Regions from separate parts of the Enterobacter sp. KBR-315C3_2022 genome, predicted to be linked through region 3. Evidence: predicted binding sites of a transcription regulator. Region 3 holds the regulator's gene; each other region holds the start of a gene.

What was found. Region 3 encodes Fur, which represses iron uptake genes when iron is present. Its sites were predicted from a motif close to ATAATAATGAGAACNACTATCAA; they were not measured.
Region 1: a site for Fur is predicted at 6,142-6,164, ahead of fhuE (ferric-rhodotorulic acid/ferric-coprogen receptor FhuE). Genes of this name have one in related genera too.
Region 2: a site for Fur is predicted at 6,121-6,143, ahead of exbB (tol-pal system-associated acyl-CoA thioesterase). Genes of this name have one in related genera too.
Region 4: a site for Fur is predicted at 4,952-4,974, ahead of fes (enterochelin esterase). Genes of this name have one in related genera too.

What each region holds. Positions count from the first base shown of each region.
Region 1 covers NZ_JBGKEB010000016.1:26,734-34,645, forward strand. Annotated here, with positions in the region: gene AB8804_RS16395 (LysR family transcriptional regulator) at 1-506, opposite strand, end outside; gene AB8804_RS16400 (MFS transporter) at 741-1,970, shown strand; gene AB8804_RS16405 (alpha/beta hydrolase) at 1,984-3,012, shown strand; gene AB8804_RS16410 (aldo/keto reductase) at 3,038-4,024, shown strand; gene AB8804_RS16415 (hypothetical protein) at 4,170-4,853, shown strand; gene AB8804_RS16420 (YncE family protein) at 5,002-6,060, opposite strand; gene fhuE (ferric-rhodotorulic acid/ferric-coprogen receptor FhuE) at 6,223-7,912, shown strand, end outside.
Region 2 covers NZ_JBGKEB010000017.1:42,552-50,463, forward strand. Annotated here, with positions in the region: gene AB8804_RS17025 (autotransporter domain-containing protein) at 1-1,503, shown strand, start outside; gene AB8804_RS17030 (aldo/keto reductase) at 1,670-2,710, shown strand; gene AB8804_RS17035 (TIGR00645 family protein) at 2,836-3,324, opposite strand; gene AB8804_RS17040 (ESA_00282 family adhesion-associated protein) at 3,406-3,909, opposite strand; gene AB8804_RS17045 (hypothetical protein) at 4,013-4,417, shown strand; gene AB8804_RS17050 (cytoplasmic protein) at 4,419-4,859, shown strand; gene exbD (TonB system transport protein ExbD) at 4,897-5,322, opposite strand; gene exbB (tol-pal system-associated acyl-CoA thioesterase) at 5,329-6,060, opposite strand; gene metC (cystathionine beta-lyase) at 6,310-7,497, shown strand; gene yghB (DedA family general envelope maintenance protein YghB) at 7,640-7,912, shown strand, end outside.
Region 3 covers NZ_JBGKEB010000008.1:83,811-91,722, forward strand. Annotated here, with positions in the region: gene fldA (flavodoxin FldA) at 64-594, shown strand; gene fur (ferric iron uptake transcriptional regulator) at 886-1,332, shown strand; gene chiQ (ChiQ/YbfN family lipoprotein) at 1,427-1,756, opposite strand; gene chiP (chitoporin) at 1,800-3,209, opposite strand; gene glnS (glutamine--tRNA ligase) at 3,657-5,324, opposite strand; gene nagE (PTS N-acetyl glucosamine transporter subunit IIABC) at 5,499-7,448, opposite strand; gene nagB (glucosamine-6-phosphate deaminase) at 7,776-7,912, shown strand, end outside.
Region 4 covers NZ_JBGKEB010000008.1:181,949-189,860, forward strand. Annotated here, with positions in the region: gene entF (enterobactin non-ribosomal peptide synthetase EntF) at 1-3,475, opposite strand, end outside; gene AB8804_RS11155 (MbtH family protein) at 3,472-3,684, opposite strand; gene fes (enterochelin esterase) at 3,695-4,894, opposite strand; gene AB8804_RS11165 (TonB-dependent siderophore receptor) at 5,149-7,386, shown strand; gene entD (enterobactin synthase subunit EntD) at 7,450-7,912, shown strand, end outside.

The sequences.
Region 1 (7,912 bases), on a different contig from region 3:
GCTGCCGCCATGCGCAGCTTCGGGCCGATGGGCATCGCGATCATATCTTTATCGATCGTATCGCCAAGCCGCACGCCCGCGTCAAAACGATCCGCCACGATGTCCCGAAAACCGTGGTTAGCATCGAACTCGATTTGAATATCCGGATATTCCCGCAGCAGCGGCGTCAGCTTGGGCAGCAGCGTCGTTTTCAGCACGTTCGGCCCGCAGGTGATGCGGACGGTTCCCGCAGGCTTGTCCCGCAGCTCGGTCAGCATGTCCAGCTCGGCCTCAATCTCGTCAATGCGATGGCCCACCGACTGCAGCAGGCGCTCCCCGGCGGCCGTCGGCGATACGCTGCGGGTGGTTCGCGTCAGCAGGCGGATTTGCATCCGCTCTTCCAGCCCGGAAATCGCCTGGCTTAGCGCGGGCTGCGTCACGCCAAGCTGCGCGGCGGCACGCGTAAAGCTGCCTTCCCGCGCCACGGTGACGAAAGAGAGTAAATCGTTGAGGTTGCGTCTGGCCATCTTCGTTCCCGTCTATTTATAAATTTTACTTATAAGGCTATTAAGAATTCATTAGCTAGTTTTGCCGCTGCCTATTGGTAACAATAATGCGATGAAAAAGTCAACGCTAACCGACCGGCAAACAAGCACCGTGACGCGCTGCTGATGCCATAACGATCGTTTCCAACTAACAACGTTCCTTATCCCCGACATCCCGGGGAGGGCATCGTATTCTCTGAAGATAAGAAAGGCTAAATGCGTAATCAGAAAACTGACGCCAAAAACCACGGCGGAGTAAGTGAAAAACAACGGGCGCACTGGGGCGGCGTGTTTGCTATGACGCTGTGCGTCTTCGCCCTGATCGCCTCCGAATTTATGCCGGTCAGCCTCCTGACGCCGATGGCGCAGTCCCTGAACGTCACCGAAGGCATGGCCGGGCAGGGGATCGCCATTTCCGGCGCGTTTGCGGTGGTGACCAGCCTGTTCATATCCCGGCTGGCTGGCACGCTTAACCGCAAAACCCTGCTGCTCGGCCTGACGTGCATCATGGCGCTTTCCGGGGCCGTTATTGCGATGGCGCCAAACTACCTGACCTACATGATCGGGCGGGCGCTGATTGGCGTCGTGGTCGGCGGGTTCTGGTCTATGTCGGCGGCGACGGCGATGCGTCTGGTGCCGGTGCACCGCGTTCCGCTGGCGCTGGCTATTTTTAACAGCGGCAACGCGCTGGCGACCGTTGTGGCCGCGCCGCTGGGCAGCTGGCTGGGTTCGGTCATCGGCTGGCGGGGAGCCTTCTTCTGCCTGCTGCCCGTCGCCATCGTCGCGTTTATCTGGCAGCTGCTCAGCCTGCCCGCCATGCCGGTGACGCGTCAGACTGCGGGGGCCGGCAACGTCTTCGCGCTGTTTCGCCGCCGGGTGGTCACGCTGGGCATGCTGGGCGTTGGGATCTTCTTTATGGGGCAGTTCACGCTCTTTACCTATATCCGGCCCTTCCTTGAGGCGATCACGAAGGTGGACGCCTCAGCGGTGACCCTCATCCTGCTGGTCATCGGCATCGCGGGCTTTATCGGCACCACGCTGGTTAGCCGGGTATTGAAGCGCGGATTCTACCCGACCCTGATGGCGATCCCCGTGCTGATGGCGTTCGTGGCGCTGGCCCTGATCGTCTTCGGCAGCCAGGCGGCCATCGTGACGGCGCTGCTCGGAATATGGGGACTGATTTCAACCGCCGCCCCCGTGGGATGGTGGGCGTGGGTTCCGCGCACGTTTCCGCAGAATGCCGAAGCGGGCGGCGGGCTGATGGTGGCGATGGTGCAACTGTCCATTGCGCTGGGCTCCACCGTGGGCGGCCTGCTGTTTGACCATCACGGCTACCAGAGCACCTTCTTCGCCAGCGCCGGGATGCTGATTATCGCAACCGTACTGATTTTCCTGACCTCACGCGCAGACGCCTCTGCCGGTGGTCTTTCATCACGCTCGTCCTGATAAGGTAACCATCATGAACAGATTTACATTAGCCCTGGGGATGCTCATCAGCGCATTTGCCGCCTCCGCGGCGGATATGTCCAGAGGTGCGGATAACTTTTATAAAAGCGACAAGGTGACGCAGCAGAAGGTCACCTTTAAAAACCAGTATCAGATGAACGTGGTCGGCAATCTGTTTATCCCGAAAGCGATCGGTCAGAACGCCAAAACCCCGGCCATCGTCGTGGGCCACCCGATGGGCGCGGTCAAGGAACAGAGTTCAAACCTGTATGCGCAGAAGCTGGCGGAGCAGGGGTTTGTGACGCTGGCTATCGACCTCTCGTTCTGGGGGGAAAGCGAAGGCAAGCCCGGGCACCTGATTTCCCCGGAAATCTACGCGGATGATTTCAGCGCGGCGGTTGATTATCTCAGCACCCGGCCGTTTGTTGACCCGCAGAACATCGGCGTGCTGGGCATCTGCGGCAGCGGGAGCTTCGTTATCAGCGCCGCGAAAATCGATCCGCGCATGAAGGCCATCGCCACCGTCAGCATGTATGACATGGGGTCCGCGTTCCGTAACGGCCTTAACCATTCCCAGACTCTGGAACAGCGTAAGGCCTTAATTCAGTCGGCCATTGAGCAGCGGTTTGCCGAGTTCAACGGGGCAGAGACCGCCTACATTCCGGGCACCGTGAATAAACTGGACGCCTCCACGCCGGAAATTCAGCGCGAGTTCTATGATTTCTACCGCACCTCACGGGGCGGCTACACCCCGCAGGGGGAGAAAGAGGAGCTGACGACAAAACCGATGCTGAGCAGTATCGGCAAGTTTATGAACTTCTACCCGTTCAACGATATTGAAACCATTTCACCGCGCCCGATGCTGTTTATCACCGGCGATCGGGCCCATTCAAAAGAGTTCAGCGAGGACGCTTTCAAACGCGCCGCTCAGCCTAAAGAGCTGTATGTCGTCCCGGGAGCAGGGCACGTCGATCTGTATGACCGCACGGACGTGATCCCCTTCGACAAGCTGACGGACTTTTTCCGTAAAAACCTGAAATAACGCCTTCAGTTAAGGAGCACGAGACATGAAATACAAACATCTGGGCCGAACGGGCCTGCGGGTGAGCCGCATCGGTCTTGGGACCATGAACTTCGGTGAACTGACGGATGAGCCGACCAGCTTCAGGATCATGGATGAGGCCGTGGACGCGGGTATCAACTTTTTCGATACCGCCGATGTTTACGGCGGGCCGCAGTCGCCGGATATGGCAAAGGGGTACGGGACATCCGAAGAGATCATCGGTAATTGGCTCGCGCGCAGCGGCAAGCGTGACCGGATCGTGCTGGCTACGAAGGTCTATCAGCCGATGGATACCGGGCCGAACGATAAGTATCTGTCCGCCTACCATATCCGCCGGGCATGCGAAGCCAGCCTGAAAAGGCTCAAAACGGATCATATCGATCTCTACCAGATGCACCATATCGACCGGAACACCCCCTGGGAGGAGATCTGGCAGGCCATGGAACAGCTGATCCGCGAGGGTAAAATCAGCTACGTGGGCAGCAGCAACTTTGCCGGCTGGGACATTGCCACTGCACAGTGCAAGGCTGACGCGCGCAACCTGCTGGGACTGGCATCCGAGCAGAGCCTGTACAACCTGACCCAGCGCACGGTTGAGCTGGAGGTCATTCCGGCGCTGCGCCACTACGGCATTGGCCTGATCCCGTGGAGCCCGGTCGGGATGGGAATGCTGGGCGGCGTGCTGCGTAAAATGGCGGAGGGGCGCCGGGCCGCACCGCACATGCAGACGCGAATCAATCACCTGCGGCCACAGCTGGAAGCCTGGGAGCAGCTATGCGATGAAATGGGTGAAACGCCAGCAGACGTTGCGCTTGCCTGGCTACAGCAAAATCCGGTCGTCACAAGCGTTCTTAGCGGGCCACGCACGGTTGAACAGCTTCGCCAGAATCTTAACGCGCTGTCCGTAACGCTAACGCCTGAAACGCTTAAAAAACTGGATGCCATCTGGCCCGGACCGGGCGGGGAAGCGCCTGAAGCCTACGCGTGGTAAGCATTTATCAGCGTTAACAATTACCGGCCTTCGGGCCGGTAAGCTCGTTATTTCAGTTAAAATTATTTATTACATAGCGCTAAAATATTAATAGAATGACCTGAATTATCTGATAAAGACGGTAATTTACCTCATAAGGTCGGTCATGAAATCCCTCAGCTTGCCAGACATTTATCGTTCAACAAATTTAAACACCATTGGGATGTGGGAAGATAATGCTGGGATCGGGAAAATCAGAGAGGAAAACTACTACGACCCGGTAAAACACGCTCTGGCAACAGGCATAAAGCCGCCTGTGCCATGTTCGGTCTCGCAGCTTATTGATGAATTGAACGAGCTCACAAAGGGCGATCCCCTCGCCGACATCCTGCCAGCACACAGTTTCCATTTCACCTTCTTACCGCTGACTCTGCCACTCTATGAGGCAAACGAGCGATTGCCCACGAAAGTTGAGCAATTGAAAAAGATCTGGGCTGCATATCATTCGAAAAGGATTGCGATCGGGAACCTTCGTTTAATCGCTTTGCCCAGCCAGTTGTTACTGGCGGGTATCCCAGATGAGCCAGCGATAGCGATGCGTCAGTCATTCTGCGAGAAAATTCTGGAATCTGACTGGAAAGATGAGCTGCTGATGCGGCACGGCAGCAGTCCGTTACCGGCACCGTTCTGGCACAGCACGATCCTGCGTTACAGCGCTGCTTTTATACCCGCAACCGTGCGGGAGTTTTTTTTGGAGCGTCAGGAAATTGATTACGGGGATGGCGTCGGAGAATTGACGTTAGCGAGGATAAATTATAATTGGGAAAAATTTTATCCATTAGAGGTTTAGTATTGGCGACGTAGCTACATGCCGGATGAAATTGATGTATTCCGCAGTGAAAACGGGCAAGCTTAGGTTCGCTCCTCACGTAACGCAGTACCTTGCCCCCGCCCGATTTGATAAGTCAGCCATCCCTCACAGAATGGCTGCATATTTTTTAATTTAGTGAAATACGAACCACGCTATCCGGGCCTTTCGTCGTGTTGTCGTCCTTAAAGTCCTGCTTTACCGTTACGTATAACGTTTTACCGTCCGGTGTTACCAGGAGGCTGTTTGGACGGCTGTTGAACGTCCAGCTGTTTTTCACAGCATAACTGCCGGCGTCAAGCTGCAGCACCTTCTTTGACTCGCGCTGGCTAATGAAAATTTCGTTGCGCCTGGCGTCAAACTTAATCCCCAGAGCATCCCCCTCAAGGCGCTTAATAACTTTCCCGCTGCGCTCATCAAATACCAGGGTGGTTTTGGCCTTTGAATCATCGGTCACGAACAGGCGCCCGGTGGCCGGATCTTCTGCCATATTCAGGAACAAATACGTTTTTTTATCGCCTGGCGTCCAGCGCTGTTCGATTTTATGCGTGTCCGGGTTAATCACCAGAATTTCACCTCCGCCATTGGCGGCATAAATGCGGTCCGTTAGCGGCGAATAGATAATCCCCGTCACCCATTTTCCGGCATTCTCGATGCGGGTTTTTAGCGTCATGGTGCTGGCATCAACCACGGAGATAAACCCAGGGTCGGCAACGCCGCCGATAAACAGTAGCCCCTTGTGGAAGAGGATTTCACGCGCACCAACCGGGTCGCCATCCTTATCTTTACCTTCAAACATCAGGCGCTGCAGCACCTTGCCGCTTTGCACGTCTACTTTCGATACCCCGCCATCCAGGGTGTTGGTTGTGTAGTAGACCTTGCCATTATCGTCCGCCGCCATGCCGAAATTTTTCAGGTCGGTATGGGTTTCACCTTGCGTGGCAAGCGTTGTGGGATCCAGCTTATAGAGCACCCCACCGTTGACGTTTTTGAAACTCTGCGCGCTCGCGACGTACAGCGCATTTGCCGCTGGGGAGTAAACCATCTCATACAGACCGTCAGCGAGTTCGCGCTGCTTGAGCGCAGCAGCATCCAGGGAAGCTGCTGACGCCGTTACGCTGAGGGTTAGCGCCGCAGTAAGAACGCTGAAGCCCCATGCCTTTCCTTTTAACCATTGAGAGTTGTTCATTTTTTGTTCCTGCCTTACGAGACGCGGTAATTTTTTATAAATATACGTTTATTTACATTTAACTTACAAAATGACCTGTGCATAATAAAGCAAATAATTATCATTTCCATTCTTATTTAGATAAATGATTTGCAAAAACGACAACTACTGACAGGTAACATGATGATTCTTAAAGGCAGGGTTAATCGCGCGAAAGCGTCCGCAGGGCTCATTCCTTCTCCCTTCTCACTATCACTCTTTGCGCTGGCGATGTACGCCGTCATGCATCCGGCACAGGCGGATGACAATACAAATGAACAAGAAATGGTTGTCTACGGCGACGGGAATGGAAGCGCCGACTCGGAACAGGATTATGCGGTAAAAACAACGCGTTCAGGCACCAAAATGCTGCTGACGCCGCGCGACATCCCCCAGTCAGTAAGCGTCGTAACACGCCAGCGTATGCAGGATCAGGATCTGCAAACCATTGACCAGGTATTAACCAATGCTACCGGCGTTTCGTCGCAGCAGGTTGATAGCGAGCGTTCGAGCTACTTTTCCCGCGGCTTTGAGATCACCAACTTCGCCTATGATGAGATCCCCACATCAATGGGCGACGCGTGGAACTTTGGCGATGCGCAGGAAGATACCGCCATTTACGATCGTATCGAGATTGTGCGCGGCGCGAACGGCCTGTTAACCGGCGCTGGCGACCCGGGTGCAACGGTGAACATGGTGCGCAAACGTGCCGACAGCAAAACCTTCAGGGGCAACGTCAGCGCAAGCTATGGAAGCTGGAACAAACAGCGTTATGTGGGCGACATCTCCGCGCCGCTCAATTCCGACGGCAGCCTGCGCGGGCGCGTAGTGGCAGGGTATCAGGATCAGGACAGCTGGCTCGACAGATATGGCAAGCGCAAAAAATTTCTCTATGGCGTCATTGAAGGCGATGTCACGGAACACACGACGGCCTCGCTGGGCTGGGATTATCAGCAAACAAACACCGCCAATCCGACCTGGGGCGGATTACCCAGCCTGTACAGCAACGGCAGCCGCACCCATTACGATCGCAACGTCAACACCTCGGCGGACTGGACGGGGTACCGCGTTGAATCACGTAAAGTATTTGCTAACCTCACCCACAGCTGGGATAACGGCTGGTCGGTTCGTTTCAATGGAACCCACGGCGAGCAAACGTTCAACGACACCCTGCTCTACGTGATGGGCAATCCGGATGCCACCACCGGTGAAGGTGCATCAGGCTGGGGAAGTAAGGATCGCGGCAAGCGCACCCTGGACTCCTTTGATACTTACGCAAGCGGGCCTTTTGAACTACTGGGGCGTCAACATCAGTTGATGGCCGGGGCCAACTATAGCCGACAGCACAATGCCACCTTCAGCGAAGACGGGCCGATGGACAGCGCTCGGATTGGCATCTTCAACAACAGCTGGGACGGCAGCGTGGCCGAGCCGGAGTGGGGCGACTGGTATCAAAATGCGGATGATATCGTGCGGCAAAAATCGGCGTATACGGCGACACGCCTGTCGCTGGCGGATCCGTTGTCGCTGATCGTTGGCGCACGTTATACCCAGTACAGCTCAGACGGCAGCAGCGGCGATATGCGTAAATACAACACCACGCCTTACGGCGGGCTGGTGTATGACATCAACGACAGCCTTTCCGCCTACGCCAGCTATACCTCAATTTTTGCTCCGCAAACCAAACGTACGAAAGAGGGAACATGGCTCTCTCCCGTCACCGGTAAAAACTATGAAACCGGCCTGAAGGCAGACTGGATGGACGGTCAACTAACCACCAACGTTGCCGTATTCCGCATCGAACAGGAGAACGCGGGGGAGGCCATCAGCGGAG
Region 2 (7,912 bases), on a different contig from region 3:
CACGTTGATGGAAACGTAGACGGCGGCAGCGGCAGCGACACGCTCTCCATGGATGCTGGCAGCTCCATTACCGGGCAAATCAGCCAGTTCGAAACGGTGAATACCACCAGCGATAACAGCATCAGCATCGATACCATTAACGATTCCACCACCTGGAGCCTGCAGGACGGTTCTTCCCTGGTCGCAACGACGACCGGCAGCAACGCGCTGGTCACCATGAGCACCGACAGCTTCGTTAACTTCGGCAAAATCACCGGCGCGAACAACGCCATCGTGGTGGCCAGCATTACGCCAACGGCGCAAAGCAAAAACGGCGTGATCCTGGGGACGTTCAGCACCTCCAGCAGCAGCGCGCCGCAGAACTACGCTGCCGCGACCTTCACCAACGGCCAGGATAGCGTGGAAAACCGCAGCGGTGCCTACAACTACGATAACAGCCTGGATATCGTGGCCGCGGATAGCGCGCCGCAAACCCTGCTGACCGCGGACAACAGCTACAACTGGAACGTGGTCTTTAACAGCGAGCTAGGCTCTCTGGCAAGCGACGTGCAGGGGCTGGTTGCAGGCCTGGACGCGGCCGAGCAGGCGGGCCATCAGGTTGCTGACGACATCACAAACCACATGAATCAGGTTCACCTGGCAAATCTGCTGGGCGTCCAGCGGGACGGCGCGCAGGTGTGGGGCGACTTCCTGTATCAAAACGGTAACTTCAGCAACGACGTTGACTACAAGAGCATCACCCAGGGTGCCCAGGGCGGCGTGGACTGGACGGCACACACCGCTAACGGCGACAGCGTAACCGGCGGTATCGCGCTGGCCTGGACCCGCAGCCGCGTGCAGGACACCAATAGCGGCGCTGACGGCTTCAACGACACCGTTTACGGCAACTACTACAGCCTGTACGGCGGCTGGCAGCAGGCGCTGAACGGCAAAGGCTGGGGCCTGTTCGCCGACGGCAGCTTCAGCTACGGCGACATGCGCTATACCCTTTCCGCGAACAACGTGACGGGCGACACCAGCGGCATGACCGAAGCGCTGCACGGCTCAACCGACGGCAGCCTCTATATTGCCCAGGCCCGCACCGGCGTGAACGTGCTGCTGCCTGACGAAACGCTGCTGCAGCCGTACGCGACCCTCGGCTGGGATCGCACCAAGGCGAACGGCTTCTCCGACAGCGAAGTGACCTTCTCCGACAGCCAGGTTTCCTCGTGGAACGGCGGGGCCGGCCTGCGCCTGACCACCACCCTGAGCGATCTGCACAGCAACGTGAAGGTGATGCCGTGGATTGACGCCCGCTTCCAGGCGGAGTTCAGCGACGATACCGACATCAAGGCGGCGGATTACCACAATACCTCCGGGCATAACAACACGATGGGTATTTTCGGTGCCGGGGTTAACGCCACCATCGCCCACAACTTCACGCTCAATACCGGCGTGTATCTGGGCACCGGCGATGTGGATAACGACGCCAGCGTTCAGGCGGGTATGAGCTACAGCTTCTGATAATGCATGCCGGGCGGCGGCGTCGCCCTGCCCGGCCTACCGCTTCCCGCGCTCGCGGAAAATGCCTTTGCCGTTAGGCGCGTCATCGCATCTCTCCCCAATTTGTGATTTGATAAGAACAGAATGAAAACGCTGTTTCGAAAATTCATCGACAAAAGGAGACATCATGTCCTGGCAACCCTACGCTGGCCGCTATGAGAACATGCAGTACCGCTACTGCGGAAAAAGCGGGCTTCGCCTGCCCGCGCTCTCGCTCGGCCTGTGGCACAGCTTCGGCCACGTCCAGCCGCTGGAAAACCAGCGCGCCCTGCTGCGCAAAGCGTTCGATCTCGGCATTACCCATTTCGATCTCGCCAACAACTACGGCCCACCGCCGGGCAGCGCGGAGGAGAACTTTGGCCGCCTGCTGCGCGAGGATTTCGCCGGGCTCCGCGACGAGCTGATTATTTCCACCAAGGCGGGCTACGACATGTGGCCGGGGCCTTACGGCTCGGGCGGCTCGCGCAAGTATTTGCTTGCCAGCCTCGACCAGAGCCTGAAGCGCATGGGCGTCGAGTATGTCGATATTTTCTATTCCCACCGCGTGGATGAAAATACGCCGATGGAAGAGACCGCCGCCGCGCTGGCGCAGGCGGTGCAGAGCGGCAAAGCGCTGTACGTGGGGATTTCGTCCTACTCCACGGAGCGCACGCGCGCCATGGCCGACCTGCTCCGCGAGTGGAAAATCCCGCTGCTGATCCATCAGCCCTCCTACAACCTGCTAAACCGCTGGGTGGACAACACCGGCCTGCTGGACGCGCTTGAGGCAAACGGCACGGGCTGTATCGCCTTTACGCCGCTGGCGCAGGGGCTGCTGACGGGAAAATACCTGAACGGCATTCCGGAAGGTTCCCGCATGCAGCGCGAAGGCAAGAAGGTGCGCGGCCTGACCGAGAAAATGCTGACCGAAGCCAACCTGAACAGCCTGCACCTGCTCAATGAGATGGCGCACGCGCGCGGCCAAACCATGGCGCAGATGGCGCTGAGCTGGCTGCTGAAGGACGATCGCGTGACGTCGGTGCTGATTGGCGCCAGCCGTCCGGAGCAGCTGGAAGAGAACGTTCAGGCGCTGAACAACCTGCGCTTTACGGAAGAAGAGCTGAAGCGGATTGACCAGCACGTCGCGGACGGAGAGCTGAATTTGTGGCAGGCGTCGTCGGATAAATAGTGCGGGAGTTGCCTCCCCTCACCCTAACCCTCTCCCCAAAGGGGAGAGGGGACTGCTCGGTGCGGCCTTTCTCCCTCTCCCCTTTGGGGAGAGGGCTAGGGTGAGGGGTAATGGTTGTAACTTATTTACTTCTTACTGATCTTATCCAGATACCCCATCACGAACGCCGACAGCACAAACGTCAGGTGGATAATCACGTACCACATCAGCTTATTGTCCGGCACGTTCTTCGCGTCCATAAATACCCGCAGCAGATGGATAGACGAAATCGCCACAATCGACGCGGCAACTTTGTTCTTCAGCGACGAGGCGTCCATTTTGCCCAGCCAGTTGAGCTTTTCTTTGCGCTCGTCGATATCCAGCTGGGAGACGAAGTTTTCATAGCCGGAGAACATCACCATCACCAGCAGCCCGCCGACCAGCGTCATATCCACCAGCGACAGCAGAACCAGAATCAGATCGGCTTCCGCAATGGAGAAGATGTTCGGCAGGACGTGAATGATTTCCTGGAAGAATTTGATCGTCAGCGCGATCAGCGCCAGCGAAAGGCCAAAATAGACGGGGGCAAGTATCCAGCGCGAGGCGTACATTGCATTTTCAAAGAAGCGTTCCATAGAGTCCTGTCAGCAAACGAAACCAGTGCGCAGTATATCCCAACGGCGCTCACTGTTTGCAACAACAAACCAACAAAACCCCTACACATCATCAGGGTTAACCTCCGGGCGCGCATACTGCGGCCACACCAGCGCCACCAGCTCCGGATAAGCCTCAAGGCTGAACTCGCGAAAACACTGGCGCAGGTTTAAGACGTCCAGGTCGGAGTGGGACACCTTCTCCCCGTTCAGGCAGCGCTTCTTGATATTGTCATAATATTTATAGACCGCAGAATTGAGGTCGCTACAGCGACGCTGGGCGTCAAACAAACCCGGCGTGTCATTAATTTCTGACATGTTCATCCGCTTTATTGTCGCATGGAGAAAATCAATATATTCATGATTAACCCGCCAGTACCAAACCGGCGTTACCGCGTTCATCAATAAGGAGAAATGGTCTTCCCCTTCTTCTTTCGACATCGGCTCTTGCTGTGGCGTCGCGCGCGGCGCTTTTGATATCTGATTTTTATTGAACTCATGCATCAGAAAAAGTACGCCCGCGGTCAATAATAGTAACGTAATGACCGTAAAGAAAATGCTGTTCATGGGTAGGCTCCATTTTTTTTGATTTTAAAATTGCCTCATGATATTGTCAACGAATCTCACGCCTTTATCTATCCCACCCTGTTGAAATTAAAGGAAATTAAAAATGTTGCCCGACAATCTTGTTCCGGCTAAGTACCACATCACGTCTGTGGAACAGCTTTCGACGGAAGCAGAAAAAGAGGCTAATTTCACTCAGGGGAAAAGAAAACTCTCCGATTATGAATCCGATATATTAATCGGTGTTTCCCAAACGGGGAAGTCGCGTAATATGTTGCTGGAAGAGCACGACCGCCATATCAAAGAGCGCTTATTCCGCGCCGTAAAAATTGAAGCCTTTGTCCATCTGCTTAACGACCTTCAGGCCGAGGGCGAAATAGATGCGCAAAAACTCAGCCAAATAATGGCGGAGAAGACGCAAGATATAAATGAAGCGGGTAACGAAATTTGGCTTAATTTAATTACCCGTGAGAAAAACGCCCCCATTTTTTATCACCTGGGTGATGATTAAAATGAAAGAAGCTGACGAGAATAATGATTATTTAGCTTTAGATAACAAAAAAAGCGATGAATTTATCTTAAAGCAAAATATTGAGGCTTTGCGAGACGCCAAAAATACCGAAATGGCGCGCATTGCACAGGATATGGTGTCGATTCCGGCGGCCCTGGTGCGGCTGAAGTGGCAGCATCGCCATGAAATTTATGCGCTGCAGGTGAAAGAAGAGATCTACGGCGCCGTGATGAACAGCATCATCGCCCAGCGCCCCGAGCTTAAAGAAAAAATTCTGGGGCGCCTGGAAGCCAATTACCAGTATCTGCTGGCACGAGAGACCGCCACGCTGCGACTGACCCGCAAACTCTCAGAGGGCCAGCACCGCACGTCAAACGTCACCTGCGTCGCGCTGGATGAGGACGCGCTGTCGAAGAGCGGAGAGGGAAAGGAGTTAAAGTAGGGCAAACAAAAAAGCCGGCTTTCGCCAGCTTTCGTGATTATTTCGCGGTCGCTTTCTCTTCGCCAACTAAACCTATTTTCAGGTAACCCGCCTGGTGCAGCGTGTCCATCACCTTCATCATGGTTTCGTAATCGACGGTTTTATCCGCGCGGAAGAAGACGGTGGTGTCTTTCTTGCCGCCGGTAAGCTGTTCCAGCGCCGGGATCACGGACGCATCCGTCACCGGGTCGTTGCCGAGGAACATCGATTTATCCGCCTTCACCGACAGATAAATCGGCTTTTCCGGGCGCGGCTGCGGCTGGCTGGAAGAGGCCGGCAGGTTAACCTTCACGTCAACGGTCGCCAGCGGCGCCGCCACCATGAAGATAATCAGCAGAACCAGCATGACGTCGATAAACGGCGTCACGTTGATTTCATGCATTTCGCCGTTGTCGTCCAGGTTTTCGTTAAGACGCATCGCCATAGCTTATCAACCTACGCGCAGTTTAGACGCCGCGTGCACCGGTTTAACGGAGCTGGCGTTGAGGTCCAGGTCACGGCTTTGCAGCAGCAGAACCTGCGCCGCAACGTCGCCCAGCGTGGCCTTGTAGCTGCCAATCATCCGCGCGAAGATGTTGTAGATCACCACGGCCGGAATCGCGGCCACCAGGCCAATGGCGGTGGCCAGCAGCGCTTCCGCGATGCCCGGCGCAACGACGGCCAGGTTGGTGGTTTGCGTTTGCGCAATGCCGATGAAGCTGTTCATGATGCCCCAGACCGTACCAAACAGGCCGACGAACGGGGAGATGGCGCCGATGGTCGCCAGATAGCCGTTGCCGCGGCCCATGTGACGGCCCACGGCGGCAACGCGACGCTCCAGGCGGAAGCCGGTACGTTCCTTAATGCCTTCGTTATCTTCGCTGCCTGCGGAGAGTTCCAGTTCGTTTTGCGCTTCGTTTACCAGAAGCGTGGTCAGGCTTTTCGCGTGGAAGGAGGAGGTCAGGTCGGATGCCTGATCCAGAGAGCGGGCGTCGGCCAGCTGCTGCTGCTCGCGCTTGAGGCGGCGCTTCTGCGAAATAAGCTCAACGCTTTTGCTGAAGAAAATAGCCCAGGTGATCACGGACGCCAGGATCAGGCCGATCATCACAATCTTAACCACGATGTCAGCATGCTGATACATGCCCCAAACGGAGAGATCCGTCTGCATCAAATTATTACCCACTCTGTATCTCCAGGACGCAAATCACAAATTCTGAGCTAATAATATCAAAACGTCGTCGAATTGATAGTGGTTCTCATTAGTATTTACATAGTGCCGTAATTTCCGCTCAGTTTCCTTGCGCTTACGCAGTAAAAATTTCTTATGCGCTTTTTTCATAAAATTTTCTCCTTATTCGATAAGCATCCGGGTGCAGATTTTTTTAGTCGTGGTAGTCTGGACGTCCAGACGTATAAAAAAGGGTTAGCGAACATGACTAAAAAGCAGCTTGATACCACGCTGGTGCAGGCCGGACGCAGCAAAAAATACACCCAGGGATCGGTCAACAGCGTGATTCAGCGCGCCTCCTCGCTGGTGTTTGATACCGTTGAAGAGAAAAAAATCGCCACGCGCAACCGCGCTAAAGGCGGGCTGTTCTACGGGCGCCGCGGTACGCTGACCCACTTCTCGCTGCAGGAAGCCATGTGCGAACTCGAGGGCGGCGCGGGCTGCGCGCTGTTCCCCTGCGGCGCGGCGGCGGTCGCCAATACGATTCTGGCGTTTGTCGAACAGGGCGACCATATCCTGATGACCAACACCGCCTACGAGCCGAGCCAGGACTTCTGCACCAGGATCCTCAGCAAGCTCGGCGTCACCACCGGCTGGTTTGACCCGCTGATCGGTGAAGGCATTGCCGAGCTGATTCAGCCCAACACCCGCATCGTTTTCCTGGAATCTCCCGGCTCCATCACCATGGAAGTGCACGACGTGCCCGCCATCGTGAAGGCCGTGCGCAGCAAGGCGCCGGACGCCATTATCATGATCGACAACACCTGGGCGGCGGGCGTGCTGTTCAGGGCGCTGGAGTTCGACATTGATATCTCCATTCAGGCCGCCACCAAGTACCTGATTGGCCACTCTGACGGCATGATCGGCACCGCGGTCTCCAACGCGCGCTGCTGGGACCAGCTGCGTGAAAATGCCTACCTGATGGGGCAAATGGTCGACGCCGATACCGCCTACATGACCAGCCGCGGCATCCGCACCCTTGGCGTGCGCCTGCGCCAGCACCATGAAAGCAGCCTGAAGGTAGCACAATGGCTGGCGCAGCATCCGCAGGTTGAGCGCGTTAACCATCCGGCGCTTCCGGGCAGCAAAGGCCATGCGTTTTGGCAGCGCGACTTTACCGGCAGCAGCGGGCTGTTCTCGTTCGTGCTGAAAAAGCGGCTCAACAACGACGAGCTGGCAAGCTATCTCGATAACTTTGCCCTTTTCAGCATGGCCTATTCCTGGGGCGGGTTTGAGTCGCTGATTCTGCCCAACCAGCCGGAGCAGATCGCCGCCCTTCGTCCGGGTGGAGAAGTAGACTTCGACGGCACGCTGATTCGTTTACACATTGGTTTAGAAAATGTTGACGATCTTATTGCCGATTTAGCGGCAGGGTTTGAGCGTATCGTGTAGAGTGCAGCCTGAAAAGTACTCTCTGGACGCTTTTGTGGACACTATTATCCAAATCGGCTGCGCGAGTTGCGCATGCGATCAATCCCAGAAGCGTCAACAGGGTGTACAATAGCGTCATATCTGCTGTTCCACAGGAAAGTCCATGGCTGTTATTCACGATATTATCGCTGCGCTTTGGCAACATGATTTTGCCGCGCTGGCGGACCCTCACGTGGTGGGCATTGTCTACTTCGTCATGTTTGCCACCCTTTTTCTGGAAAATGGACTCCTGCCCGCCTCGTTTCTGCCTGGCGACAGCCTGCTGCTTCTCGCGGGCGCGCTGATCGGCAAAGGGGTGATGGACTTTACGTCAACCATGGTGATCCTCACCTCTGCCGCCAGCCTGGGCTGCTGGCTGAGCTATTTGCAGGGCCGC
Region 3 (7,912 bases):
TTGCCCTTATCCGTGGACAATTTGCGCCACCATACTATTAAGTTTCAAGAGGTTATTTTACTCATGGCAATCATCGGCATTTTCTTCGGCAGTGACACCGGCAATACCGAAAACATCGCAAAAAACATTCAAAAACAGCTCGGTAAAGACGTTGCCGATGTGCACGACATCGCCAAGAGCAGCAAAGAAGATCTCGAAGGCTATGACATCCTGCTGCTGGGCATCCCGACCTGGTACTACGGCGAAGCGCAGTGCGACTGGGATGACTTCTTCCCTACGCTTGAAGAGGTGGACTTCAACGGCAAGCTGGTCGCCCTGTTCGGCTGTGGCGATCAGGAAGACTACGCGGAATATTTCTGCGATGCGCTGGGCACCATCCGCGACATCATCGAGCCGCGCGGCGCGGCGATTGTCGGCCACTGGCCAACCGCGGGCTATCATTTTGAAGCCTCAAAAGGCCTGGCGGATGACGATCACTTTGTAGGCCTGGCCATTGACGAAGACCGTCAGCCAGAACTGACCGCCGAACGCGTTGAAAAATGGGTGAAGCAGGTTCGTGAAGAGCTGAACCTGGACGACATCCTCAACGCCTGATATCCCTGCGGCGCAACTTCGGTTGCGCCCGTTGTTCAGGTCAAACCGATTAAATTAATTGCTACAAACTTTTAACTTTTTCGTCCAGACCTGTACAATATCCCCCTGGTAAAACGTGGGCTTCATCGGACAAGTTTGTTGGTGATACCCCATTTTTATAAGCATACTTTGCTTGAGACTTGCAGTTTTCATTTAGGCGTGGCAGTTCTATAATGAGACGCATTATCCCAAGAGCATTCTCTCTCACTTGTTCTTTTGAAGTGAATCGTTTAGCAACAGGACAGATTCCGCATGACCGACAACAATACCGCATTAAAGAAGGCTGGCCTGAAAGTTACGCTTCCTCGGTTAAAAATCCTTGAAGTGCTTCAGGGGCCAGATAATCACCATGTCAGTGCGGAAGACCTTTACAAGCGTCTTATCGACATGGGCGAAGAAATTGGCCTGGCAACCGTCTATCGCGTGTTGAACCAGTTTGATGACGCGGGCATTGTTACCCGTCATAACTTTGAAGGCGGTAAATCTGTTTTCGAACTGACTCAGCAGCACCACCACGATCACCTGATCTGCCTCGACTGCGGCAAGGTGATTGAATTTAGCGATGATTCCATCGAATCACGCCAGCGTGAAATCGCAGCGCGTCACGGTATCCGCCTGACTAACCACAGCCTGTACCTGTATGGCCACTGCGCTGAAGGCGATTGCCGCGAAAACGACCGCGCGCACGACGCCAAGTAATCCCTATTCATACTCTGAGCCAGCCGCAAGGTTGGCTTTTTTTTTGCCAAAAAAAGCCCGGTGGCGCAGCGTCACCGGGCGTAAAAACAGCGTATTAGTTGTTGTTGCTGCGAATTTCCTGCCAGATCTTATCGCAGCGCTTCGCCACTTCCTGATCGTTACCGGTTTTACGCGCCTGAATGCAGGCCTGATAATCCATCACCCGGACGTTCTCCTGCGTGGCGAACTGCTCGTGCGCCTTCTCTTTTTTCAGCACGTTCAGCACGCTTTGACAGGCCTCGATTTTTTCTGGCGAGCCTTGCGCGGTATTGATACAGGCGCTGTACGCCTCTTTCAGCCGCGAATCTTCTTTCGGCCCCGGTGAGGTTGCGCAGCCTGCAAGCCCGGCGGTCATCACCGCGACAAGAACGATTTTCTTAAACATAGCCGTCTCCATTCCGGCGAGCCTTAGCCCGCCAGAGCGTTTATCAGAAGATAGTGAATGGGGCGATAACAATGAACTTCACGTCGCGCTCATCCTGGAAGATGTTGCCGTAACCGCCGCCCCAGCTCGGGATATCGGAGTGGTTGTCGTACTGGGTGAAGTGCAGTTTGAACATGGTGCCTTTCGCGCGGCCGTCCTGGACGGTGTACATCGCATCCAGGCTGTACGCAGACTCTTTGATTTTGTTGGACGCGTAGTCTTCACGCTGGCCCGCGGCGTTGATAAACCAGTCGGCCGGTTTTGCATCCCAGGCGTAAACGTAGGACGCGCCGACGGCCCAGCCCGCCAGATCCCAGTTTTTGAGGTCATACATCGCCCCGAAGAACACCGCCTTTTCACCGTTGGCGTTAAAGTCTGAGCGGTTATCCCACCAGATATCGAGACGACCGTTTGAGGAAGCGTAGGTTGGCGTCATGCGCTGCAGGAAGTAACCCTGCTGCCCTTCCGCCTTCACCCACGTCCCTTCCAGGCGCAAATCCACCACCTCGGCCACCTTGTAGCCGAAGGTCAGCGCCTGCAGCCAGGCGGTGCCATCGTAGATATCGTTGATAGTATTGTTGTCGGCCTTATCGCGCGCGCCGTAGAACTGATAGCTGGTTGAAAGTGGAGAGCCCGCGACGTCAAACTTGTAGCTGGCTTTGGCAAAGTATTGATCGACAAAGCCCTCTGCCTGACCGAATGCGGCTTCAAGCACCAGGTCATTCTTGAAATCGTATTTGGCACCGAGGGAGTGCAGGTAATCGACCTTAGTCTTGCGGTCGTTCTGGTAGAACTTGTCCATCTCAATGTGCCACGGCGCTTTGTACTCGTTGGTCCACATGTAGGAGAAGCTCAACGCCCCCGCATCGCCGTAGTCAAAGTTCGCCCCGGCTTCCGCCCCCTGGTATGTGCCAGGCATAAAGCTCCAGTGCGGGGCTAACAGCGTTTGCCCGGTTGGCTGAATATAGCCCGCGCGAGCCCATGCCGGGCCATATTTGAATTTTGCCGCCGCTTTATACAGGCTAATACCGCTTTTATCGCCGGAATAGTCTTCGTCGTAGGCTTTAGTGCTGGAGGAGAAGGCAATTTCGTTCGGGTGGCCGCTGTCGCCGTTTTCCGCCATTTCAATCGCGGTGAATGCAGCGATGTCCAGACCGAACATGTCTGCCGCATAGCCCGACTGGAAATCGAGGTTGGCGTTCCAGGTTGAGTGGGAGAGGTTTGTTTTGTACTTATCTTCAGCGACGTCTTTACGGTCACGTTCACGCTGCCAGTAATAGATGCCCCCGGTGAGGGTCGAATCATCGATAAAGCCTGCTGCTTTAGCTTCTGGAGTAACGACTAACCCCGACATTGCTGTCACACCGGCAATAGCCAGCGCCAGCGCACTACGTTTGCCACTGAACGTACGCATAGATTATTCCTCTTTGACGAATTAAAGCGCCTAAAACGGCGAAAATATAAAAGACCTAATGGTCAGGGGTAGTTAGAAATACCCTCGAATTAACTACCGTCTTTAGGGTATTTTTCGCGACGCGAATTATCAATGCTTTTTAGAAGGCAAAACGCAGGATTATGACGAAGTGCACATAATTAGTAGTGCTTTGTAACATTTGAGCGGAAGTGAGGTTTTACAAGGGCTAACGGTGATTTTCACGGGGAAGCGCACGGAATTTACGCTTATTTTTTAGCTTTTCGAGCAGGAGTAAATATTAAAACTTTTTTTAAATAAAATAAGTAGCACCACATTGACCAGGATTTAACGAGAAGCATATTAAGCCACATCGATAATAGCCTGATCGTTAAATAAAAAAACGCCGCTATTAGCGGCGTTTGTTTCTCATTGACCAGCGTGGCGCTATTATTCGCCCACTTTAGCCCAGGTATCGCGCAGCCCGACGGTGCGGTTGAACACCGGTTTTTCAGCGGTGCTGTAGCGGCTGTCGAGGCAGAAATACCCTTCACGCTCAAACTGGAACGCTTTGCCCGCTTCAGCCGCTTTTAATGACGGCTCGGCATAGCCCTGCTTAATCACCAGCGACTCAGGGTTGATGACGGACAGGAAGTCTTCAGCCGCACCCGGGTTAGGCACGCTGAACAGGCGATCGTACAGGCGAATCTCGACCGGCAGCGCGTGGGCAGCGCTCACCCAGTGGATCACGCCTTTCACCTTACGGCCGTCAGCCGGATCTTTACTCAGCGTGTCGGCGTCGTAGGAGCAGAAAATGGTGGTGATGTTGCCTTCGGCATCTTTCTCCACGCGCTCGGCCTTGATCACGTAAGCGTTACGCAGGCGAACCTCTTTGCCCAGCACCAGGCGCTTGTACTGCTTGTTCGCTTCTTCACGGAAGTCGGCGCGATCGATCCAGATGTCACCGCTGAACGGCACGTCGCGGGTTCCCATCTCCGGCTTGCTCGGGTGGTTCGGCATCGCCACCATTTCGCTTTCGCCCTGCGGGTAGTTTTCGATCACCAGCTTAACCGGGTCGATAACGGCCATCGCGCGCGGGGCGTTTTCGTTCAGATCTTCGCGGATGCAGGATTCCAGAGAGGCAATCTCAATGGTGTTGTCCTGCTTGGTGACGCCGATGCGTTTGCAGAACTCGCGAATTGAGGCGGAGGTGTAGCCGCGACGGCGCAGGCCGGAAATGGTCGGCATACGCGGATCGTCCCAGCCCTCAACGTGCTTGTCGGTGACCAGCAGGTTCAGCTTACGCTTGGACATCACGGTGTATTCCAGATTCAGACGAGAGAACTCGTACTGACGCGGATGCACAGGAATAGTGATGTTATCCAGCACCCAGTCGTACAGGCGACGGTTGTCCTGGAACTCCAGCGTACACAGCGAGTGCGTAATGCCTTCCAGCGCATCGCTGATGCAGTGGGTGAAGTCGTACATCGGGTAGATGCACCACTTGTTGCCGGTCTGGTGGTGTTCCGCAAACTTAATGCGGTACAGCACCGGATCGCGCATCACGATAAACGGTGACGCCATATCGATTTTGGCACGCAGGCAGGCTTTGCCTTCTTCGAAGCCGCCGGCACGCATTTTTTCGAACAGCGCCAGGTTCTCTTCCACGCTGCGGTCGCGGAACGGGCTGTTTTTGCCGGGCGCCGTCAGCGTGCCGCGATACTCGCGGATTTCGTCAGCGGACAGTTCATCGACATACGCCAGACCTTTATTGATCAGCTCTATCGCGTAGGCATACAGCTGATCGAAATAGTTAGAGGAGTAGCAGATGTCGCCCGACCAGTTGAAGCCCAGCCATTGCACGTCGTTTTTGATCGACTCAACGTATTCGATGTCTTCTTTTGCTGGGTTTGTGTCATCGAAACGCAGGTTGCATTGGCCCTGATAGTCTTGCGCAATGCCGAAGTTCAGGCAGATAGATTTCGCGTGACCAATGTGCAGGTAGCCGTTCGGCTCCGGCGGGAAACGCGTATGAACCGTGGTGTGCTTACCACTGGCCAGATCTTCATCGATGATCTGACGAATAAAGTTACTCGGGCGGGCTTCAGCCTCACTCATCGTGGATTCCTCAAAAGCGTAAACAACGTATAACGGCATATGATCTTATAAGCCGGACGTAGTGACAACCCTTAAAACGTCTCTGAAGAAAATAATGGGGGCATTTGCAGCAAAAAAAAAAAGCGGCGGAGGTTATCCCCCGCCGCTTAAGGCATGAACTCTACTCAGGAGCGATTACTTGCCTTTAATCTCATACAGCGGCGTTTGGCCCGCAACAACCTGACCTTTCGCCTGAATCACCAGACCGCTGAAGTCGTCGATGTTGCTGCACACGACCGGGCTGATCATTGAGCGCGCGTTGGCGTTCAGGAAGTCCAGATCCATTTCCAGAACCGGCTGGCCTGCAACCACTTCCGCGCCCTCTTCCACCAGGCGAGTAAAGCCCTGACCGTTAAGCGCAACGGTATCGATACCCATGTGGACAACGATTTCCGCACCTTTTTCAGTCTCAAGGCAGAACGCGTGGTTGGTGTTGAAGATTTTCACGATGGTACCGGCAGCCGGAGACACCACGGTTTTATCCGTTGGTTTCACCGCCACGCCGTCACCGACCGCTTTGCTGGCGAACGCTTCGTCAGGCACCTGCTCAAGCGCAACCACTTCACCCGTGACGGGAGAGACCAGCGCGGCAACGGTTGCTGCGTTTGGAACAGCCTGCGGCTTAACGGCAGTTGGAGCAGCGGCCGGAGCTGAAGTTGCTTCCGCGGCGGCAACCGGGCCACGCATCACCACTTTCTTCATCTCATCGCCGATGGATTCCGCTTTCGCACCCACAATCACCTGAATGCTCTGCTTGTTCAGTTTCACCACGCCGGATGCGCCAAGGCGTTTGCACGCGGCGTCGTTCACGCGGGAAGAGTCGACCACGGTCAGACGCAGACGGGTAATACAGGCATCAATCGCTTTCAGGTTATCGGTACCGCCAACGGCAGCAATGTAGCTGGTCGCCAGCTGTGCCAGACCTTCTTCGGTGTTGCTGTTCGCTTCTTCAGTGACCACGTCATCGGTTTTGTCTTCGCGGCCTGGGGTTTTCAGGTTAAACATGCGAATAACCGCGCTGAACAGCAGGAAGTAGACGATGAAGAAGATCACGCCCATCACCAGCAGCATCCAGACGTTCTGGCTGGCTGCCGGCAGGCTGTACATCAGCACATAGTCGATCGCGCCTGCGGAGAAGGAGAAGCCCGCATGGATACCCAGCAGCGTGGCAACGAACAGGCTGATGCCGGTCAGCAGCGCGTGCAGGAGATACAGCAGCGGAGCCAGGAACATGAACAGGAATTCCAGCGGCTCGGTCACACCGGTCAGGAACGCGGTGACGGCGACGGAGAGCAGCATACCGCCAACCATTGGGCGACGCTCTTTCGGCGCAGCGAAGTACATCGCCAGCGCTGCACCCGGCAGGCCAAACATCATGATTGGGAAGAAGCCGGACATGAACATGCCCGCGGTGCCGTCACCCGCGTAGAAGCGGTTGATGTCGCCGTGGAATACCGCACCCGCGGCGTTGGTGAACTCGCCAATCTGGAACCAGGCGATGGTGTTCAGAACCTGATGCAGACCGGTTGGGATCAGCAGACGGTTAATGAAGCCAAAGATACCGGAACCCAGCGCGCCCGCAGAGACGATCCATTCACCGCCCGCATGAATTGCGTGCTGAACAGGTGGCCAGACGTAGCCGAAGATGGCCGCTAACACCAGGCAGAAGAAGCCGGTTGCGATCGGCACGAAGCGCTTCCCGCCGAAGAAGCTCAGGAAGTCTGGAAGCTTAATGTTGGCCCAGCGGTTATAGACCGCACCGCCCACCAGACCGGTAATGATACCCGCCAGCACACCCATATTGATTTCCGGGTTGATGGTTATCATCGCTTTGGTCAGTACAAAGTAACCCACCGCACCTGCCAGAGCTGCCGCACCCGCACCGTCCTTGGACCAGCTGGATGCCACACCGATGGCGAAAATAAGCGCGAGGTTATCGAAAATGGCCCCACCCGCTTGCGCGATGAAAGGAACATTTAATAAATCCGGTTGGCCGAATCGCAGCAACAGTGCCGCCACTGGCAACACCGCGATGGGCAGCTGCAATGCCCTACCGAGTCGCTGGAAAAAACCTAAAATATTCATCCGATTCCCCCTACGAGACCCACTTTTTAAGGCTCGTTCTAAACTATGTTTTTATAGTGTTACAGGCTTATAACTACCGTTGATAATTCACTGGCATCGTGAGTGTGTGAAAAATTAATTCGTATCGCAAATTAAACACCCATTTTTTGTGAGTTTTGTCACCAAATATCGTTATCAACCCTCCCTTTCACTGGCTAACAGCGAAAACTTATTTTATCATTCAAAAAATCAAGACGGATTGATCCAGCCTGACGGGTTCCAGGTTACGCTTAGTTCAGGTTCCGATGCCATCCGCCCACTTTTCTACTTTAACTCTTGAGGTGAACAATGAGACTGATTCCCCTGGCAACAGCTGAACAAGTTGGTAAATGGGCCGCTCGCCATATCGTTAACCGTATTAATGCGTTCAAACCTACCGCCGATCGTCCTTTCGTACTCGGTCTGCCAACCGGCGGCACCCCGCT
Region 4 (7,912 bases), 98 kb from region 3:
GCAGGCCGAGGAACGCCACCGCTTCGCCCTGTTCGCGCAGTCGGGCAGCGATACCCTGTGCGAGCGTGCCGCCAAGGGAGTAGCCAAACAGATAGTACGGCCCCTGCGGCTGCTGCTGGCGCAGCGTGTTCATGTGATGCTCAATCACGCCGTCGAGATCCGCACGCTGCTGCATGGGTCCGTCCGGGCGCGGCGACTGAATGCCGGTAATCGACCAGCGCGGGCTGAGGTAGCGCGCCAGCACGCTGAACTGCCAGGCAAATCCGGACGCCGGATGGAAGCAGAACAGCGTCGGGCCGTCGCTTTCGCGCAGCGGCAGGATCGTTTCATAGCCAAGACGCTGCGCCTGCTCGTCGCTCATCGCTGAGTCCAGCAGCGCGCTAAGCTGGCCGACCGTCGAGGCGACCATGATCTGCCCCGGCGTGACCCGGCGGGCAAACGCCCGGCTAAGCTGTGCCGCCAGGCGCATCGCCAGCAGCGAGTGGCCGCCAAGGGCAAAGAAATCGGCTTCGATATCGTTCACCTCGCAGCCCAGCAGCGCGGAAAACGCCTGCGCGACGGCGTGCTCGGTTTCCGTCTCCGGCGCGCGGCCGGAGGCTTTGCTGGTCAGCTCCGGCAGCGGCAGCGCCTTGCGGTCGAGCTTGCCGTTGGCGCTGAGCGGCAGCGCGCTGATTTGCACCAGCACCACCGGGACCATGTGCGGCGGCAATTGCGCCCTGAGCGAGGCCAGCAGTGCGTCGCGATCCAGCGGTAAGCCCGATTCAGAAACAACGTACCCCACCAGCTGGCGGGCATCGCCGCCGGTGGCCGCCGCCTGGTTAAAGACGCACGCGTGCGCCACCGCCTGCGCCACGTCCGGTAGCGACAGCATCGCCCGGTCGATTTCGCCCAGCTCGATGCGCTGGCCGCGAATTTTCAGCTGATCGTCGCTGCGGCCTAAATATTCCACCGCGCCGTTCTCCAGCCAGCGGGCGACGTCGCCCGTGCGGTACATACGCTCGCCGGGGGCAAACGGATCGGCGATAAAGCGGCTGGCGGTGAGATCGGGCCGCCCCAGATAGCCCTGCGCCAGCTGGATCCCCGTCAGGTAGAGATCGCCCGCCACGCCGAACGGCACCGGGCGCATCATCGCATCCAGAATGCGCAGCCCCGTGTTCCACACCGGGAAGCCGATCGGCACGCTGTTGCCCTCCACCGCCGCCAGCTCCGGGCCATACGCCGGATACCAGCTTACGTCGACCGCCGCTTCGGTCGGGCCATACAGGTTGTGCAGCGGCGCGTGGGTCAGCTGCTCCCACTCGCGGCACAGCGCCGTCGGCAGCGCCTCGCCGCTGCAGAACACCTTGTTGAGCGTGCTGCAGCAGCCAACGTTTTCCGGCGTGAGGGAGGCGACGAACGCCGCCAGCATCGACGGCACGAAGTGGGTGGTGGTGACGCCGTGCTGCGCAAAGAAGCTCTGCATCGCCAGCGGATCGCGGTGCGCGTCCGGCTCGGCCATCACCAGCTTCGCCCCGGCGATAAACGGCCACCAGAACTCCCAGACCGACACGTCAAAGCTGCACGGCGTTTTCTGCGCCACCACGTCCTGCGCGGTGAGCGGGTAGTGGTTCTGCATCCACAGCAGGCGGTTGACGATGGCGGTATGCCCCACCATCACCCCTTTCGGACGCCCGGTCGACCCGGAGGTAAAGATGATATACGCGGTCTGCTCCGGTTTCGCCAGCCGCAGCGGCTCCGTGCCCGCAGCAGGTAAAAGCATGTTGTAACTAAGCGCGGTAATCGACAGATCGCTAAAGCGCGAGCGCTGCTCGTCGGTGGCGATCAGCAGGGACGGCTTTGCGTCCTCCAGCATCATCCGCAGGCGATCGTCCGGGTAGCCGGTGTCCAGCGGCAGCCACGCGGCGCCCGCTTCAACGATGCCGTGCAGCGCCAGCGTCAGGAACACCGAGCGCGGCAGGGCCACGGCCACGCTGTCGCCCGGCTTCACGCCGCGCGCGCGCAGCAGGTTTGCCAGCGCCACGACCTGCTCGCGCATCTCGCGGTAGCTGAGCGTAATGTGCGCATCCGCCAGCGCGGGAGCGTCCGGCGTTCTGCGCGCCTGCTCCGCCACCAGATCCGCGAGCGTGGTGGACGGCAGCGCCAGCCCGGTATCGTTGACGCGCGCTAGCCGGGCGTATTCTTGGTCTGAAACGGTTTCGACCTCGCCGCAGCGCAGGTCCGGGTTCGCCGCAAACTGCACCAGCATTGCGTTCAGGCGCGCCGCGTGGCGGGCGAGCGTCGCCTCGTCGTAGCGCTGCTTGTTGGCCAGGATTTCAACGCTCAGGCCGCCCCGCTCGTCCGGGAACAGCGCCAGCTCAAGATCGTTCACCGGGCCGGTCGCCAGCGTGTGGGTGATGGCCTCCACGCCCGGGATATCCAGCTGATAGTCGAACACCTTAACGTTGAGCACCGGGCCAAACAGCGCCTCATCTCCCGCCGCCTTTCCGGCGTCGCGAACGATCTGCTCGGCGTCGTAGCGCTGGTGGCGGCGCATTTTTCTCAGCTGGCCCGCAAGGCGCATCGCCAGCTCCGGCAGGCTCTCGTGCGGCGCGATGTTCACCGCCATCGGCAGCACGTTCAGCACCGGGCCGGTCGCGGTTAGCGCCGCGGACCCCATGCGGCGCATAAAGATAAATCCGGCGGCATAGTCCAGCCGCCCGGTGAGGCGACCGAGCCACAGCGCTACCAGCGCGAGCGCCAGATCGGTGCCCTGCACCGCCCCCGCCGCCTGCGAAAGCTGGCGAAACGCGTGGCCGTCGGCCGCGATCTTCATGCGCAGAATATCGGTCGTTGCCGCCCGTCCCGGCAGCGGTGCAGAGGAGAGCGACACCGGCGGAGGCAGCTGCCTGCGCTGCTCGGCCCAGAAGGCGCCGTCGCGCGCGTAGGCGTCGCTTTCACGGTAGCGCTGGTACTCGTCCACCACCTCGGCGAACGGCGTAAACGGCGATGCGGGGGTTGGCTCCCCGTTTTGCCACGCGCGATAAATGGCGGCGATCTGGCGGGTAATGGCCGGGAAGCTGAAGCCATCCACCACCAGATGGTGATAGCGCTGATACCAGCACCAGCGGCGTTCGCCGACCTGAATCAGCTGATGAAAGGCCAGCGGCTGGCCGCCGTCGACGCGCAGGTTCTGGCCGAGATCGGCCTCCATCAGCGCCACGGCGGCGGCGTGGGAATCCACGCGAACGATGGGCGGTTCGGGCAGCGTCATGGCGTCGTCCACCCACTGCCACACCTCGCCGTTATCCTCAGCAAAGCGGGTGCGCAGCGTGTCGGCCTGCCTTATTCCTTCAACAATGGCGCGCGCCAGCAGCGGCGCGTCAATGTCACCGCTTAGCTCGGTGTAGTGCGCCACGCTCCAGGCGTTCGGCAGCGCGGAAAGCTGCTCCGCCATCCAGATGCCTGGCTGGGCGGCGACGAGAGGAAGACGGTTCATGCGTTTTCCCCCGCGTAACAGGTGGGTTGCAGGGTTTGCCAGCGCTCGGCCAGCCACTGCTGACACGCCTCCTGGGACTGCGCTTCGCACACCACGCGCCAGCCCGCCGGCAGCGCGCACTGCTGGGGCCACAGGCTGTACTGCGCCTGGTCATTTTGCAAAATGGCAAAGCGTCCCTGCGGATTATCGAAAGGATTGCTGAATTGCATACGGGCTCCGTTATTGAGTAAGCGGCTGCCACAGGGTCATTAGCCCCTGCGTCAGCCCACCGCGCCAGCACAGCGCGTCGTGTCCGCCGTCAACCTCGCGCCAGTCAACCTGGTGCGCGCGCTGCAGCTCGGCGTAAATCGCCTGATTGGTGCGGAAGATCAGCGGCTCGTTGCGCCCGGCCTCAAGCACGATGCGCAGGCCGCGCGCGGCGATTTCACCCGCCTTCAGCCGTTCGACGAGCAGCCCGTCCTGCGCCGCGCCGCGGTGCGGCCACCAAAAGGAGCCGGACTGGCTGAGCGCGCAGCCAAAGCGCTGCGGCCAGCCGAGCGCGGCGTAGAGCGCGGACAGGCCGCCGAAGCTCTGGCCCGCCACGACGGTACGGTCAGCGCGGTCGCTGAACGGCGCGAGGGCGTTAATTCGGGGAAGAAGTTCGTCCTGCACCGCCAGCCAGAAATCGGGGTTGCAGGGCAGCTCGCGGCTACGGTGGGCGGTATCGATGACGTCGATCAGCACGTAGACCGCGGGCGGCAGCCTGCCCTCGCGGGTGAGCGCCGCCAGCGCGGGCCAGACGGGCATGCTTTCGGCCCAGAACTGGCCGTCGAGCAGCACCGCCAGCGGGCGATCCGGCGTCGCTTCTCCGGTGGTGAAGATCCAGACGCGGCGGCGGTTGCCCAGCCGCTCGCTGCGCCAGTCGATAAGCACGGGCGGGGTATATGGCGTATCGGGGCGGTTCCAGCCGGGCTGCTCGGGGGCGCCGGGCATTTCCAGCGCGGAGACCGCGTGGCCGCGCCCGCCGCGCCAGCTCTGGGAGTTGAGCGGATCAGAAACCGCATGCGGCAGTAGTTTTCGCCAGCCTTCGCGCAGAGAAGCGCGGTCCGGCTGCTCGCCTGCAAACACCGCATCGGCAAAGTCATCTTCATTTTCTGAGGGGATAAAACAGTAGCTGCCGCGCCACTCGGGGCTGAACTCGCCCTGCCACTGCCAGACGTCGGTATCGGGAATGCGCGTCAGCGACTGCGGGCGGGCATTTTGATGGTGATCGGTCACGCCGGTGACGTACAGCCAGACGCGCTTTACCGGTGAGGCGTCCTGCGCGCCTGCCGGATCGCGCCACCAGAACGTGACGCGATATTTCTCCTTTTCACGCACCCATTCAGGCCCGCGCTTCGACTGCCACCAGGCTTCACTTCCCGTTGTTAACGCCGTCACCCTTATAACCCCACGTCTGACACGTCTTTTTTTGTTACAAGACAAATTTTATTGATAATATTATTGATAACTATTTGCATTTGCAATAGCGTAGTGCCCGCGCTGTGGGAAGCGCGCTTATAAAATAACCATGCCACGCGTTGTGTGCGCTCGAGGACAGGGCTGCTTACGCAACATGCGGATGACAACTTGCCGCCTCCTCTCCCCTTTGGGAATGGAGCCAAGGGGATGCGGCACGAAAAGCAGGACGTACAATGAATAAGAAGATTCACTCCCTGGCCTTGCTGGTCAACGTAGGGATTTACGGCGTCGCGCTGCCGGCGCTGGCAGACGATAAGGCCACCGCACAGCACGAAGATACGATGGTCATCACCGCCGCCGAGCAAAACCTGCAGGCGCCGGGGGTCTCCACCATTACCGCCGATCAAATCCGTAAAAACCCGCCCGCCCGCGACGTGGCTGAAATCATCCGCACCATGCCCGGCGTTAACCTCACCGGGAACTCCACCAGCGGCCAGCGCGGCAACAACCGCCAGATCGACATTCGCGGCATGGGGCCGGAAAACACCCTGATCCTGATCGACGGCAAGCCGGTGACCAGCCGTAACTCTATCCGCCTGGGCTGGCGCGGCGAGCGCGATACCCGCGGCGACACGGGCTGGGTGCCGCCGGAGATGATCGAACGCATTGAGGTCATTCGCGGTCCTGCCGCCGCGCGCTACGGCAACGGTGCCGCGGGCGGCGTGGTGAACATCATCACCAAAAAATTCGATAACCAGTGGCATGGCTCCTGGAACACCTATTTCAACGCGCCCGAGCACAAAGACGAAGGCTCAACGAAACGCACCAACTTCAGCCTCAGCGGCCCGCTGGGCGGCGACTTCAGCTTCCGCATGTTCGGCAATCTGGACAAAACCCAGGCCGACGCGTGGGACATCAACCAGGGCCACCAGTCTGAACGTACCGGCGCCTATGCCAACACGCTGCCCGCAGGCCGTGAGGGCGTTGAGAATAAGGACATCAACGGCGTGGTGCGCTGGGACTTCGCCCCGATGCAGTCCCTGGAGTTTGAGGCGGGCTACAGCCGCCAGAACAACCTCTACGCGGGCGATACCCAGAACACCAACAACGACAACGCGCTGGTGAAGAAAAACTACGGCAAAGAGACCAACCGTATCTATCGCCAGAACTACGCCGTGACCTGGAACGGCGGCTGGGATAACGGCATTACCACCAGCAACTGGGCGCAGTACGAACATACGCGCAACTCCCGCCTCGGCGAGGGGCTGGCGGGCGGCCTGGAGGGGCTGTTCAGCAGCGATAAATTTACCGATACCGACCTGGCCGACGTGATGCTGCACAGCGAAATCAACCTGCCGATTGATTTCCTCGTCAACCAGAACCTGACGCTGGGCACCGAGTGGAACCAGCAGCGCATGAAGGATTCGACCTCCTTCACCCAGACCCAGCAGGGCGGCACCATTCCGGGCATGAGCGACGACCGCAGCCCGTACACCTCGGCGGAGATTTTCTCCCTGTTCGCCGAAAACAACATGGAGCTGACCGACAGCACCATGCTGACCCCGGCGCTGCGCTTCGATCACCACACGATCGTGGGCAACAACTGGAGCCCGTCCCTGAACCTGTCGCAGGGTTTAGGCGATGATTTCACCCTGAAGATGGGTATCGCGCGCGCCTACAAAGCCCCGAGCCTGTACCAGACGAACCCGAACTACCTGCTCTACAGCAAGGGCCAGGGCTGCTACGCCAGTTCCGACGGCGTGGGCTGCTACATGATGGGTAATGACGATCTGAAAGCCGAAACCAGCATCAACAAGGAGATTGGCCTCGAGTGGAAACACGACGGCTGGCTGGCGGGCGTGACCTGGTTCCGCAACGATTACCGCAACAAGATTGAGGCGGGCTATGCGCCTATCGGCCAGACCTCATCCGGCAAAGTCACCACGGATATTTACCAGTGGGAAAACGTGCCGAAGGCGGTGGTGGAAGGGCTGGAAGGTTCCCTGAACGTGCCGGTCAGCGACACGATCAACTGGACCAACAACATCACCTACATGCTGCAGAGTAAAAACAAGGAGACCGGCGACCGTCTGTCGATCATTCCTGAATACACCCTGAACTCCACGCTGAGCTGGCAGGTGCATCAGGACGTGTCGCTGCAGTCGACCTTCACCTGGTACGGCAAGCAGCAGCCGAAGAAATACAACTACAAGGGCCAGCCAGTGACCGGCTCGGAGAAAGACGAAGTGAGCCCTTACAGTATCGTCGGCCTGAGCGCGACCTGGGACATGACCAAAAACGTCAGCCTGACCGGCGGCGTGGACAACGTCTTCGACAAGCGCCAGTGGCGTGCGGGTAACGCCCAGACCACCGGCAACGCCGCGACCGGCGCGTATATGTACGGTGCGGGAGCGTATACGTATAATGAACCGGGTCGGACCTGGTATATGAGCGTGAATACGCGCTTTTAAGGTATCGGAGTCAATCATTCCCTCTCCCCTCCGGGGAGAGGGTCAGGGTGAGGGGGAAAAACCATGCGCACAGCCCACGGCACATTTTCTCTTGCCGGACACACCGTACACCGCGTCGACTTCGCTCCTGAAACCTTCACCGACGCCGATCTCCTCTGGCTCCCTCACCATGAAAAATTCTCACATGCCGCCTCAAAGCGGAAAGCCGAACACCTGGCCGGACGCATCGCCGCCGCCCATGCGCTGAAGGCGCACGGCATCACGGCGGTACCGGGCACCGGCAGCAGCGGCGAGCCGCTGTGGCCCGCCGGGTTCAGCGGCAGCATCAGCCACACCTCGCGCTGCGCGCTGGCGGTGGTGGCAACGAACGCCCTTACGGGCATTGACTGCGAGATCATGCTTCCCGCAGGCGAGGCTGAAGAGATTAAGGATGGCATTATCGGCCCCGACGAAGAGCCCCTGCTGCGCGCGGCGGCGCTGCCTTTTGCCCTGGCCCTGACGCTGGCGTTCAGCGCCAAAGAGAGCC